Azospirillum brasilense: one gene and its partner. The protein of the gene in region 2 interacts with the protein of the main gene of each other region in a pairwise test. Links are inferred from orthologs where the notes say so. Each region holds a gene or a part of one and is shown on either strand. Other genes may lie near its edges.

Region 1 (6,916 bases), 1.7 Mb from region 2 along the record:
GCGTCTTCATCGGCGCGTCCTTGTGGTGGTTCACCCTGTCCATGGGGGTCGCCGCCGTGCGCCACCGCATCTCCGACCGCGGGCTGACCCGATTGAACCATTGCACGGGGGTGGCGCTGGCGGCCTTCGGCATTTGGGCGCTCGGCATGGCTGTCACCGGCATGGCCGGCTGGGCCATGGGGTAAGCCCTTAAGGGCTAAGCGGCGCCCCCGCCACCGGCGGATCGCCGTCCGGCCCACGCGGCGCCTTCTGGGCGCGGCGGATGCCGTGGAAATGGCTGACCAGCCGGTACAGGTACAGCCCGACCAGGACCACCAGCAGCCCCACGGTGAAATAGCCAAGGAGGCTGTGCGCGAAGGGCCAGCGGGACAGCATGTAGCCGGTCCAGGCGAGCAGCAGGGTCCACAGGATCGACCCGGCCCCGGAATAGAGGCAGTAGAGCGGGATCGACATCCGGCAGGCCCCCGCCGGGATCGAGATCAGCGTCCGCACGCCCGGCACCGGCTGGGTCAGGAAGACGGCGATGCCGCCATGCTTTCCAAACCACTCCGTGCTTCGTCGGACCTTCTTGGGGTGGATCGTCAGCCAGTGGCCGTAGCGCTTTAAAAAGGCTTCCAGCCGGTCGCGTCCCATCAGCCGACTGGGCAGGAACCAGACCAGTTGCCCGGCCAGCGAGCCCAACCCACCGGCCAGGGCGACGCCGAGTAGATTGTACTCGCCCTGCGCCGCCGCGATGCCGGCCAATGGAATGACCGACTCGGCCGGAACTGGCGGAATCACCCGCGCCAGGACCAGGAGCAGGAAGATGCCCACGTAATTCATCGTGTGCATCACATCCACCAGCCAATTGGTCAGCCCGTCCGCCATTTCAGCCCATCCAATATTTTGTCTCTCTGGAACAGGGTTCAACGGCAGACGGTTCCTGGCCCGCCAATGGGGCGAAAGAGAGGATTACCACCTTTCCCGTACCTGCTTGACCGACATCAAAGCGCAGACGCCCTGAATTTTATAAGAATCCCTTCCATACCTGCCCCCTTGCAGGCCCCGTCCTGTGCGGGGTCACCCGGGCTTTTATGGCGGAATTTCCAAATGCAGCTTGGCAATCTGAAGATTTCCACCAAGATCCTCTCCATCATCGTTTTCCTGGCTGCGATCTGCGCAGGCATCACCGCCACATCGATCGCCGGTCTGGACGCGCTGAGCCGCGCCACCGACGAAATCCAGTTGGCCGGCGAAGAAATGAAGTTGGGCGCGCGCATCAACCGGATGGTTGTCGAACTGAACCGCGACGAGTACCGGCTGGCCGCCAATCCCGGCGATCTGGAGCAGGTTCTCCCGTCCATCGGCAAGACGCGCGAGGCCGTGAGCGGGCTGCTTGCCAAGGTCAAGGGAACCAGCGACGCGGAGCAGAGCCGTATGCTGTCCTCGTTCGAGAGCGCCCTGGCGCTCTATTACAAGGAACTTGAAGACACGATCGCCGTTGCTCGCCGGATCAGGGGCGGCAGCGATCTGACCCAAAATCAGCGCGACATCCTGGCATCGGTGGATGCAAGCGCGACCGCTGCGCGGGCACTTCAGAATCTGACCATCGCCTACACCAGCTACACCGACGAAAAGGCGTCGCGGCTGTCGCAGGATGCGTCCGCCCTGGCGGAATCCCGGTCGGTCCAGCTCGTCACCGCCGCCGCCATCGGCATCCTGGCAGGGCTTCTGCTCGGCTGGACGGTGTCCCAGTTCGGCATCGTCCGACCCGTGAAAGCCATCGTCGCCTGCCTGCGCGGCCTTGCCGACGGCAACCTGGATACTCTGCTGTACGGCACCGGACGCAAGGACGAGGTCGGGGAGATCGCCGCCACAGCGGAGGTGTTCAAGACCAACCTGATCCGCAACCGCGCGATGGAGCGCGAGGCCAAGGAGGCCGCAGCCAGTTCCCAGGCGGAGAAGCGCGCGGCGATGCTCGACCTCGCGGGCCGGTTCGAAGCGCGGGTGGGGGTCATCGTCAACGACGTCGGCGGCGCCGCGACGGAGCTTCAGGCCACCGCCTCCCAGCTCTCTGCCGCGGTCGAGGAAGTCAGCGCCCAGTGCGGCGCCGTGGCCGGTGCGTCGGAAGAGGCCAGCGCCAACGTGCAGACCGTCGCCGCGGCGTCGGAGGAAATGTCCGCCTCCATTCACGAACTGGCAGAGCGCGTGTCCCGCGCCGCCGCCCGCTCCAAGGCTGCGGCGGAGGGAGCCGATCTGGCGCAGACCCAGCTCGATTCCCTGTCCGGAGCCATCGAGCAGGTGGACCAGATCGTCGCCGCCATCAACTCCGTCGCCTCCCAGACCAACCTGCTGGCTCTGAACGCGACCATCGAGGCCGCCCGCGCGGGCGAGGCCGGCAAGGGCTTCGCCGTGGTGGCGAGCGAGGTCAAAAACCTGGCCAACCAGACCCACGCGATGACGGAGCAGATCGGCAACCAGATCGCCGCGGTGAAGAGCGCCTCCAACAGGACGGTGGACGCCATGCGCGCGATCATCACCCAGGTCGAGGACATCGACCGTTCCACCGCGGAGATGGCCGCCTCCGTCGAGCAGCAGAGCGCGGCGACGGGCGAGATCAGCCGCAACGCCCAGCAAGCGGCCAACGGCACCGCGGAAGTCTCCCGCAATGTCGTCGGCATCCAGCAGGCGGAGGCGGAGACCAGCACCGCCACCCACAGCGTGAAGGGAGCCGCCGACCAGTTGGCCGAACGTGCGGCCGGCCTGAAGCGCGAGGTGGACCAGTTCCTGGCCGAGGTGCGCGCGGCATAGACAGCCGCGCGTTCGGAACGCCCCTCAGCCCCGGGTGCCTCCCGGCGGCGGGGGCGGCGGGGCGCTTTCCGCCACGGCGGCGCGGCCCGGATCGCGTTTCTGGCATTCCAGCAGGATGTCGCGCGCGATTGGCGCCGCCGCGGTGGACCCGCCGCCGCCATGCTCAACGAACACCGCGCAGGCGTAGCGCGGGGAGCTGACCGGCGCGTAGGAGATGAACAGCGCGTGGTCGCGCTCCCGCCAGGGCAGGTCCTCGTTCTTCTTCACGCCGGTGCTGCGCTCCGCCATGGTGATGCGGCGGACCTGGGCGGAGCCGGTCTTGCCGGCCATCTCATAGCCGGGCTCGGTGATGCGCGACTTGTAGGCGGTGCCGTTCGGCGCGTTGGTCACCTCGTAGAGGCCGCGCAGGACGAGGTCGAGATTCTCCTTCTTCACCCCGATCGGCGGCCAGCTCGTCTGCTCGCCCGACAGCGCCTTGATCTGCTTGGTCAGATGGGGTTTCACCGCAAAGCCGCCGTTGGCCAGCCGCGCGGTCATGGCGACGAGCTGCATCGGGGTGGACAGCACATAGCCCTGCCCGATCGCCGCGATCAGCGTCTCGCCCTGCGCCCAGGGCTTGCCCAGGGCGCCCTTCTTCCAGTCGATGGACGGGATCAGGCCCGGCCGCTCGTGCGGCAGGTCCAGTCCGGTCAGCTGCCCCATGTCGAAGCGGTTGGCCATCTCGGCGATGCGGTCGATGCCGATGCGCCGCGACACGTCGTAGAACCACACGTCGCAGGAATGGCGCAGCGCGCCGACCACGTCCACCGTGCCGTGCCCGCCCTTCTTCCAGCAGTGGAAGCGGTGGTCGCCGAGGTCCATGTGGCCCGGACAGAACACTGAGTGGTTGCGGCTGATCAACCCGGACTCCAGCGCCGCCAGGGCCACCACCGGCTTGAAGGTCGAGCCCGGCGGGTATTGCCCGGCCACGGCCTTGTTGTTCAGCGGGGTTGCCTGATTGGACAGCAGTTCCTCCCACAACTCGGCGCTGATGCCCATGGTGAACTGGTTGGGGTCGTAGCTGGGGTGGGAGCACAGGGCGTAGATGCCGCCGGTGTGCACGTCCATCACCACACAGGAGGCGCTGACCTCCTGCGCCAGCCGCTGCTGCACGAATTTCTGAAGGCCGATGTCGATGGTCAGCTGGACCTCGCGGCCCGGCTGCCCCTCGTCGCGCGACAGCTCGCGGATGACGCGCCCGACCGCGTTGACCTCAAGCTGGCTGGTCCCCGCCGTGCCGCGCAGCGCCTTCTCGTGATACTTCTCCATCCCGGCCTTGCCGATGCGGAAGCCAGGCAGCGACAGCACAGGGTCGCCGTTCAGCTCCGCCTCCGACACGGCGCCGACATAGCCCAGGATGTGCGCGGTCGCCTCCGCCTCCGGGTAGTGGCGGATCTCGCCGACCTCGATGGCGACGCCCGGCAGGTCCGGTGTGTTCATCTCGATGGTGGCGACCTGTTCCCAGGTCAGGTTCTCACGCACGGTAACCGGCACGAAGCGGCGCTTGCGGTGCAGCTCGCGCATCACGCGGCGGCGGTCGCCGTCGGTCAGCGGGACGATCTTGGATATCTTGTCCAGCGTGTCCTGGATGTTGCGCGTGCGCTCCGACACCACGACGACACGGTAGTTCTGCTGGTTCACCGCCAGCGGTGCGCCGAACCGGTCGACGATGGTGCCGCGCGACGGGGCGACCAGCCGGAGGCTGATGCGGTTCTCCTCGGCCAGCATGGTGAAGCGCGCGGATTCCACCACCTGCAGGTAATAGAGCCGCCCGACCAGAGCGGACAGACCGGCGAGCTTCAGCCCGCCCAGCACGGCGGCGCGGCGGGTCAGCAGGCGGTAGCGGTCGGTGTCGCGGTCCATCGCAGTCAAAGGCTCACATCCCCTGCCAGATCATCCCTGCCGGCTATCCCTGCCCATCATCCCTGAAGAAACGCGCGGTGCACGCGGATCAGCATCCAGGCGATGGCCGGGAAGAAGGCCATGGTCAGCAGCGCCTGGAACAGCGCCGGCCGGAACGGCAGCACCGTCGCCTGGAGCGCCGAAAAGGCCAGCCATTGAATGCAGGCCACGCCCATCATGACCAGCCCGAAGCCGAACCACATCAGGGCGAAGGTGCTCGACGCCAGCACACGCCGCTGGCTGGACACCGCCCAATGGACCAGCACCAGCACCAGCGCGTTCACCCCCAGCGGCCCGCCGGTCAGCAGGTCCTGCAGCAAGCCGATCAGGAAGGCGGTGCCCGGCCCCATCAGGTCGGGCCGGTGGATCGCCCAATAATAGACGGCGATGGCGGTCAGGAAAGGCGCCACCGACGCATAGCCGGGCAGCGGCACCGGAATCATCCCGGCCAGCGCCAGCATGACCGTCACCGCGAACGGGGCGAGATTCCGTCCCGTCTTGTCCAACCGCTGCCACAAGGTCAGAGTCATTTCGACTCGGACGACGGTTCCGCCTCGCTTCCCGGCAGGCTGAACTCGACCAGTTGCAGGTGCTCGACCCGCGACAGATCGACGTTCGGCTGCACCCGGACGCCACGTTCACCGGCCGAGGACACCACGCCCACCGGCAGGCCCGGCGGGAACTGCCCGCCGTGACCGGAGGTGACCACCCGCTCGCCAACCTGCACCGGCGCTTCCGGCGGCAGGTAGAGGAGCCTGGTCTGGTCGGAGTTGTCGCCCGCCATCACCGCCCGCTGGCGCGAGCGCTCCAGAACCACGGGAATGCGCGTGTTGATGTCGGTCAGCAGGAGGACGCGGGCCGACCATTCCCCGACCTCGATCACCCGGCCGACCAGCCCGCTGCCGGCGATGGCCGCCTGCCCCTTGCGCACCCCGTCGCGGCGGCCGGCGGTGACCACCAGCGTGCGCAGGAAGGAGCTGCCCGGAGCGGCGATGACCCGCGCCGTGATGAAGGAGGACGACGGTTCTGGCGTCGCCTTGAGAAGGGAACGCAGGCTGATGTTCTCCGCCTCCAGCCGCAGCGCCGCCTGCTTCCACTGCAGCAGCCGCGCGTTCTCCGCTTTCAGCCGCTGGTTCTCTTCGAAGGCGTTCTGCACCTCGACCACCGACTCCACGACATGGGCGGCGGTGGCGGCGGGGCGGGAGATCGCGTCGAGGATCGGGGCGAAGGCGTCGGTCACCCGGGCGCGCGCGCTGTCCACCGACAACGCGTCGATCCGGCCCACCATCATCAGGGCGACGGAGGCGAGCACCAGCAACAGGAAGGAGAAGCGCTGGGCGAGCGCCCGCAAGGGGGCGGCGAGGCGCACGACGGAACCGGAATTGCGAGGCTTCACAGGATCATCCCGTCCAGGTACGCGATCCGCCCCCGGCTACGCCGGCGAATGGACGTACCACCGGGGGAACCCAAGCGAGCAATACACCAATCAGTAGGCGCTGACCAAGACGTTTCGCAGCGTCTTCATCTCTTCCAGCGCCCGCCCGGTGCCCAGCGCGACGCAGGACAGCGGGTCGTCGGCGATCGACACCGGCAGGCCGGTGGCGTGGCGCAGGACGAAGTCCAGGTTGCCCAGCAGGGCGCCGCCGCCGGTCAGCACGATGCCCTTGTCCACGATGTCCGCGGCCAGTTCCGGCGCCGTGTGCTCCAGCGCGACCTTCACCGCCTCGACGATGGCCGACACCGGTTCCGCCAGGGACTCGGCGATCTGCCGCTCGGAGATGATGAGTTCCTTGGGCACGCCGTTCATCAGGTCGCGGCCCTTGATCTCCAGGATGCGGCCCTCGCCGTCTTCCGGCGGGCAGGCCGACCCGATTTCCTTCTTGATCCGCTCCGCCGAGCCTTCGCCGACCAGCAGGTTGTGGGTGCGGCGGATGTAGCCGATGATGGCCTCGTCCATCTTGTCGCCGCCCACGCGGACGGAGCGGGAATAGACGATGCCGCCCAGCGACAGCACGGCCACCTCGGTGGTGCCGCCGCCGATGTCCACGACCATGGAACCGGTCGGCTCCGTCACCGGGAGTCCGGCGCCGATCGCGGCGGCCATCGGCTCCTCGATCAGGAAGACGCGGCGAGCGCCGGCGGCCTCCGCCGATTCCTGGATCGCGCGGCGCTCAACGGCGGTGGA
Region 2 (7,134 bases):
CGGGACGGGTCGTCCCACAGCTTGGGGTCTTCGGCGTGGGCGTTCAGTTCGTCGAGACGACGCAGCGCGTTATCCCAGTCAAAGATGCCTCCTCAGCAGCGCCAGCGATTCTCTAATCTCGCCGGCGGCCGCTTCGATCTCGGCCCGCATCGCAGTGCCTCCTCGTCAGCCAGAGTTGAACCAGTGTCTTGGCCCTTATGTAGCGGGTTGGGAGCGACGTTGCACCCTCTTATTCCACAGCCTCCCCGGCTTCCGCGACGCTGGACCAGACCGGAACGGTAACCCGCCGGAGCGCCGCCCCGTCCCTGGGGCATCCCACCAACCCACTCGGATGAAACCGTTTTTGCGCCGCAAAACCACTTTCGCGGCGCGAATAAGTGGCAGCCCCCCGTGATAGCGTCACCAACGTTCGTGCCCGTCATTCGATGGGCGCGGGCTGTCGGCGCCCCCGTTTCCCCAACAACAAGAGCGTGGCCCCCCGATGAACTTCACCAGCCTGGGGTTCCTGCTGTTCATCACGGCCTTCACGGCGGGCTTCATGATGCTCGCCAGGACGCGGCTGTTCACGCCGCTGCTGCTGGTGTCCAGCTACATCTTCTACGGCTTCTGGGATTACCGCTTCTGCCTGCTGCTCGCCGGCACGACGCTGCTCGACTTCTATTGCGGCCTGCGCATCGCCGACGCGCCGAACCGGGCCACCGCGCGCATCTTCATGCAGATCAGCGTGGCGACCAATCTGGCGATCCTGTTCTTTTTCAAATACTTCAACTTCTTCATCGACAGCGCGCAGGTGGCGCTGGCCTCGCTCGGCCTCGACGTCGGGCACCGCACGCTGTCCATCATCCTGCCCGTCGGCATTTCCTTCTACACCTTCCAGAATCTCAGCTACACGCTGGACCTCTATCTCGGCCATCTGGAGAAGCCGGAGCGGTCGCTGCTGCGCTACGCGACCTTCGTCGCCTTCTTCCCGCAGCTCGTCGCCGGGCCGATCGTCCGGGCGCGCGACCTGCTGCCCCAGATCCAGAACGGCCCCCGCCACGACGTCAGCTTCGCCTTCCGCTTCGCCGGGCTTGAGAAGATCATCTGGGGCTATTTCCTCAAGCTGGGGCTGGCCGACAACGCCGCCGCCGTGGTCGACGCGCGCTTCGCCCAGCCGGAATTCTTCAACGCGCTGAACCACGTCATCGGGCTGATCTGCTTCTCGCTCCAGATCTACGGCGACTTCGCCGGCTACTCGCTGATCGCCATCGGTCTGGCGCAGATCTTCGGCTACACGCTCTGCCAGAACTTCGCCCGCCCCTACTTCGCCATGGGCATGAAGGACTTCTGGCGGCGCTGGCACATCTCGCTGTCCACATGGTTCCGCGACTACGTCTACATCCCGATGGGCGGCGGGCGCACCCACTGGCTGCGCATCCGCAACCTGACCATTGTGATGCTGGTGTCCGGCCTGTGGCACGGCGCCGCCTGGACCTTCGTCCTGTGGGGCGCCATGCACGCCACCCTGATGGCGGCGGAGGACGGCGTGCGCTGGCTGGCCAAGCGCAGCCCGCTGCGGCTGAGCGGCGCGCCGCTGATGGCGGGCAAGCTGCTGACGGTCGGGCTGGTCTTCCTTCTCATCACGCTGACCTGGCTGCCCTTCCGCGCCGACGACATGCACACCGTGCGGACCATCCTGGGCATCATCGCCGAAGGCGATTTCAGCCTGCCGCGCGGCATGCAGCAGATGAGCTATCTGGTCCGCGTCGCCCTGTTCGGCCTCGTCGTGCTGATGATCGACGCGATGATCGAGTTCGGGGCCGGGCGCCGCTACGCCGGGGTGAACGTCGTGGTCCGCTCCGCCGGCTGCGCCACGCTGATCCTGATGCTCCTGCTCTTCGGCAATTTCGCCAACCGATCCTTCATCTATTTCCAGTTCTGAGGGAGCCCGAACCATGATCCGCCTTTTGGCCGTTGTCGGACTGATCCTGGGCATGGTGGTCGCCATGGACCGCGCGGTGGCGTCCTGGATGGGCGACACGCTCCTCCAATCGTCGGACCGCTTCATGACCGTCTACCGCAACGGGCCGCCCGCCGACGTGGTGATCCTGGGCAACTCCCGCGCCGACAACCACTTCCCGGTGGAGGAGGTGCAGGCGCTGACCTGCGGCCGGGTGCTGAATCTGGGCATGGGCGGCGCCCCCACCACGGTCGGCGACCTGCTGTGGGAGGATTACCTGGACCGGCACGGCGCCCCCCGCCTGCTGCTGGTCGAGCCGACGAGCGTTGTCGACGATCCCAAGGCGCTCGCCGACCTGCCGCTGCTGGCCTACTACTCGGAGCGGGTGGACGGCTTCATCCGGCAGGTCGACGCCACCATGTGGGCCTCCAACAAGCTGTTCAACACGCTGATCTTCAACAACAACCAGACGATCCGGCTGGCCTTCGACGGGCTGCACCCGACCGGCGACCGGACGCTAAGCGGCACCATGTCGCCCTTCCTCAAGGCCCAGCTCGCAAAGGCGCCGACGGAGCGGATGGAGGGCTTCCAGCCGAACTGGGACGCGCTGGACCGCATCATCGGCACAGCGCGGGAGAAGGGCACGCGGGTCGCCGTGGTCATCACGCCCTTCTTTCCCGGCTACATCGAGAAGGTGACCAACTTCGACGCCTTCTTCGAGGATCTGAAAACCCGCCTGCCGCCCGACGTGCCGGTCATCGACACCCGCCGCGAGGTCGAGGACGAGGCCCATTTCGTGGATGCCCTGCACATCAACCAGGAGGGGGTCCGCGTGATGCTGGCGCGGATGGAGGACCGGTTGCGCCCGCTGGCCGACTGCCCTACCGACACGGCCCCGGCCGACGCCATCGCCCAGCTCCGCCCGGACACCCACACCGCCGCGAGGCCTTGAATCTCCGCACAAAAGAAAAGCCCCGCCTCCCGAACCGGGAAGCGGGGCTTTTTTCTTGTCGAACCCGTCCGGTCGAACCGGTCCGGTCAGTAGAGACCGCCAGTCCCCACCGTCGCCGCCGATGGCGGAGCCGCCGGAGCGCCCCAGCCACCCGGCTGCTGGGCCGCCGGATCGCCGCCAGGCACCCCGCCGGTCCAGCCGCCGTCCGCGGCGTGGGCCGAGCCGTCCAGCACCATCTGCGGCTGGTCGGGGTTCGGCTCGGTGCCGGGGATGAAGGCTTCCCAGATCGCCTTGCGCTCGCCGGGCTGGGCAAGGCGCCCGTTCTCCGGGTTGACGCGGACGAGGCGCAGGCCGCGCGGCACGCGGAACGGCGTAGCCGGCTGGTCCTTCAGCGCCACCTCCATCACGTCCTTGAACACCGGAACCGCCGCCGAGCCGCCGGTTTCGCGGGCGCCCAGCGAGCGCGGCTGGTCGAAGCCGATGTAGGTGCCGACGACGAGGTCGGGCGAGAAGCCCATGAACCACGCGTCATGGCTGTCGTTGGTCGTGCCGGTCTTGCCGGCCAACGGCTTGCCCAGCGACAGCAGCTTCGTCGCCGTGCCACGCTGGACGACGCCCTCCAGCATGGAGACCATCTGGTAGACGGTGCGCGGGTCGTTCACCTGCTCCCGCGTGTCGGCGACGGCGGGAACGGTCAGCCCATCGCTCCAGGCCACCTGATTGCAGGAGGCGCAGGGGCGCGTGTCGTGGCGGAAGACGGTCTTGCCGTTGCGGTCCTGCACCCGGTCGATGAAGGTCGGGCTGACCCGCTTGCCGCCGTTGGCCAGCATGGCGTAGGCGGTGGCAAGGCGCAGCACCGTCGTCTCGCCCGCGCCGAGCGACATCGGCAGGTAGGGCTGGAGGTTGTCGGTGATGCCGAAATTCTCAGCCAGCGCCTTCACCTTGTCCATGCCGACGGCCTGGGCCAGACGGACGGTCATGACGTTCCGCGACTTCTCGATGCCGGCGCGCAGCGGCGTCGGGCCGTAGAACTCGTGGCTGTAGTTCTCCGGCCGCCAGATCGGCTGGCCATGACCCGGGTCGTATTCGAACGGGGCGTCCATCACCAGCGAGGACGGGGTGAAGCCCTGGTTCAGCGCCGTCAGATAGACGAAGGGCTTGAAGGAGGAGCCCGGCTGGCGCATCGCCTGGGTGGCGCGGTTGAAGGAACTCATGTGCGGGGAGAAGCCGCCGACCATGGCGAGCACGCGGCCGGTGTGCGGGTCGAGCGCGACCAGACCGCCCTGCACCGCCGGGACCTGCCGCAGCGCGTAGGTGCCCGCCGGCGGCTCCTTGCCCTTCTCGTCCTTGCCGGCGGCCTCGACCAGGATCAGGTCGCCCAGCTTGGCGACGTCGGAGGGGCGGCGGATCTCCGGGCCGAGCCGGTTGTCGTCGCGTTGCGCCCGCGCCCAGCGCAGCTCGGCCAGCGGCACCCGGCCACGCGAGCCGTCCGGCAGACCGATGTCGAGCGCCGCCGCCTCGTCGTCCTTCAGCACCACCGCCAGATGCCAGCCCTCGGAGCCGGCGGGCGGCGCCATGGAGGCGAGCTTCTTCGCCCAGTTGTCGAAATTCTCCATCTTGCCGACCGGCCCGCGGTAGCCGTGGCGGCGGTCGTACTGCACCAGCCCGGTGCGTAGCGCCTTGGTCGCCGCCTGCTGGAGCACCGGGTCCATGGAGGCGCGGACCGACAGGCCGCCCTCGTAGAGCGCCTGCTCGCCATAGAGCTTCACCAGCTCGCGCCGGACCTCCTCGGCGAAATACTCCGACGTCACATACTCCTGCTCGTCGCGCTTACGCACGACCAAGGGCTTGGACTGGGCGATCCTGGCCTCTTCCGGGGTGATGTGCCCGTCCTCGGCCATGCGCCCGATCACCCAGTTGCGCCGCGCGATGGCGGCGTCGCGCTGGCGTTCCGGGTGGTAGTTGCTGGGCGCCTTGGGCAGGGCCGCCAGATAGGCCGCCTCCTCGATGTCCAGCTCGTCCAGCGCCTTGTTGAAGTAGTTCAGCGCCGCCGCCGCCACGCCGTAGGAGCGGTATCCCAGGAATATCTCGTTCAGGTACAGCTCGAGGATGCGGTCCTTGCTGAAGGCCCGCTCGATGCGGACCGCCAGGATCGCCTCCTTGATCTTGCGCGAGAAGGACACCTCGTTGGTCAGCAGCATGTTCTTGGCGACCTGCTGCGTGATCGTCGAGGCGCCCATCGGCCGGCGGTCGCGGCCGAGATTCTCCACGTTGGTCAGGATGGCGCGGGCAATGCCGACGGGGTCGATGCCCTTGTGGTCGTAGAAGTTCTTGTCCTCGGCGGACAGGAAGGCGTTGGTCACGCGCTTCGGCATGGCGTCGATGGGGACGAACACGCGCTTTTCCGACGCGAACTCCGCCAGCAGGCGTCCGTCGCCCGCATGGACGCGGGTGGTCACCGGCGGTTCGTAGTTGGCGAGCTTGGTGTAGTCCGGCAGTTCGTGATCGTAATGGTCCAGCATGTAGACCAGCCCCCCCGCCCCGGCCAGGGCGAGGATCACGACGGCCATCAGGGCGGACAGAATAAAGCGCATGACGGTTCCCAGACAGGCATGGCGGCGGCCCCGCCGCCTTCGTCCGGGACAGAGACCGGGAAGACGCGGAACCGTCCGATGGGCGGCATCCTACACCGCGAGGGGCGGCAGTCCGACTCCCTCGCAGCCATGTCAGGAAAATGTGACGGCCACAAGGCGCATGCAAGAAAGTGGTGACCGGAGAGAGCGTATGTCCGACCGCCTTTGCCCGCATGGCTGTGGCCGGGCAGCGGTGCCCGGCGGAGCGGTTCTCAGCTCTTCTGCGCCCCGGTCAGCCACTTGAAATAGGCGTCGATGGTGCGGACCATGCCGCGGCCCAGCTTCTCGCGGTGGGCCGACTTGCTCAGCAGGCTCACGTCCTGGGGGCTCGACAGATAACCCATCTCGACCAGGGCGGACGGCATGTCCGGCGCGGTCAGCACGGCGAAGCCGGCCTGACGGTGCGGCTTGCTGGGGATCAGCTTGACCTCGCGGCCGAGATGCTCCAGCGCCATGTTGGCAAAGCGCTTGGAGTGGTTCATCGTGTCGCGCTGGGCGAGGTCGATGAGGATCGAGGCCACAAGATCGTTCTCGGAGGACAGGTCCATGCCGGCCAGCGCGTCGGCCCGGTTCTCCTTGGCGGCCAGCATCTCCGCCTCGCGGTCGGACGCCCGGTCGGACAGGGTGTAGATGGACAGGCCGCGCATGTTGGCGGAGCCGATGCTGTCGGCGTGCAGCGACAGGAACAGGTCGGCGTTGGCCTCCCGCGCGATGGCGACGCGGTCGCGCAGGCGGATGAACACGTCCTTGTCGCGGGTCAGCCGCACCCGGTAGCGGCCCGAACCTTCCAACTGGCGCTTCAACTCCCGCGCCATCGCCAGCGTGATGTCCTTCTCATAGACCCCGCCGACGCCGACCGCGCCGGGATCGACGCCGCCATGGCCGGGATCGACCACGACCATCGGCTTTTCCGGGACCGGCGCCGCCCGCGGCGGGACCGGCGGCGGCAGGGCCGCGGCGACCGGCACGATGGGGTCCTTGCGCGCCGGCGGGCGGGCCGCCTCGCGGCTCACCGACGCCGTGGCCGTGGTGGCTGCGACCGGGGCGGAGGCGGCGAACTGCGCCGGGGTGGTGCGGGCGATGTCGAGGACGAAGCGCGGCTTGAAGCCGTCGCGCGGCGGGATGAGGTAGGACTCGACCACCCGTGCCGGGCCATCGGTTTCCACCACGAGGCGGGAAGCGCCGCCGTCGCGCCCTTCGAAGCGGTAGCGGGCGACCACGCCCTTGCCCGCCATCACCGTGTTGCCGCCCGGCCAGCTTACGTCCGGCAAATCGACCACGACGCGGTAGGGGGAGCCGTGCACCGACACGGTGAAGGGAACCGAGTCGGTGAGTTCCAGAACCAGCCGCGTCTTGTCGGGATGCAGACCGAGACGCGCGTTCAGGACGGACACCCGCTCCTGGACCGGCGGCGGAAAGGGCAGGGCCGCGGTGGTCTGGGCCTGCGCCGGGGCGCACGGCAAGGCGACCGCCCCCAGAAGGGCGCCCAGCGCAGCGACAATCGCGAGCAATCGGGGCATCCGTTCCACCAGAAACCGCAAACCGGCAAAGCCAGCGGTCAGCTATAGCGCAGCGAAATCAAGGCGCTCAACGGTGGCGTCCGGAGGCGT

Evidence for each region.
Region 1: the proteins of H1Q64_RS08245 (region 2) and mrdA interact in binary tests that used the Escherichia coli proteins (3 or more experiments, as listed by UniProt). The link is inferred for Azospirillum brasilense from one-to-one orthologs.

Annotation. Positions count from the first base shown.
Region 1 is NZ_CP059449.1:12,699-19,614, forward strand. Bases 2,254-5,177 are described here. They hold mrdA (penicillin-binding protein 2), read right to left. Parts: upstream 4,693-5,177; coding sequence 2,815-4,692; downstream 2,254-2,814. Other genes in these bases: H1Q64_RS00075 (methyl-accepting chemotaxis protein), read left to right, coding at 2,254-2,790; mreD (rod shape-determining protein MreD), read right to left, coding at 4,749-5,177. In the rest of the region: H1Q64_RS00065 (LysE family translocator), read left to right, coding at 1-185; H1Q64_RS00070 (DedA family protein), read right to left, coding at 190-867; more of H1Q64_RS00075, read left to right, coding at 1,090-2,253; more of mreD, read right to left, coding at 5,178-5,261; rod shape-determining protein MreC, read right to left, coding at 5,258-6,127; H1Q64_RS00095 (rod shape-determining protein), read right to left, coding at 6,218-6,916. UniProt on the Escherichia coli protein: Catalyzes cross-linking of the peptidoglycan cell wall. Responsible for the determination of the rod shape of the cell. Is probably required for lateral peptidoglycan synthesis and maintenance of the correct diameter during lateral and centripetal growth.
Region 2 is NZ_CP059449.1:1,740,398-1,747,531, reverse strand. What follows is about bases 2,732-5,873. They hold H1Q64_RS08245 (penicillin-binding protein 1A), read right to left. Parts: upstream 5,486-5,873; coding sequence 2,978-5,485; downstream 2,732-2,977. Other genes in these bases: H1Q64_RS08240 (N-acetylmuramoyl-L-alanine amidase), read right to left, coding at 5,737-5,873; H1Q64_RS08250 (hypothetical protein), read left to right, coding at 2,732-2,891. Also shown: H1Q64_RS08255 (MBOAT family O-acyltransferase), read left to right, coding at 482-1,921; more of H1Q64_RS08250, read left to right, coding at 1,935-2,731; more of H1Q64_RS08240, read right to left, coding at 5,874-7,044. UniProt on the Escherichia coli protein: Cell wall formation. Synthesis of cross-linked peptidoglycan from the lipid intermediates.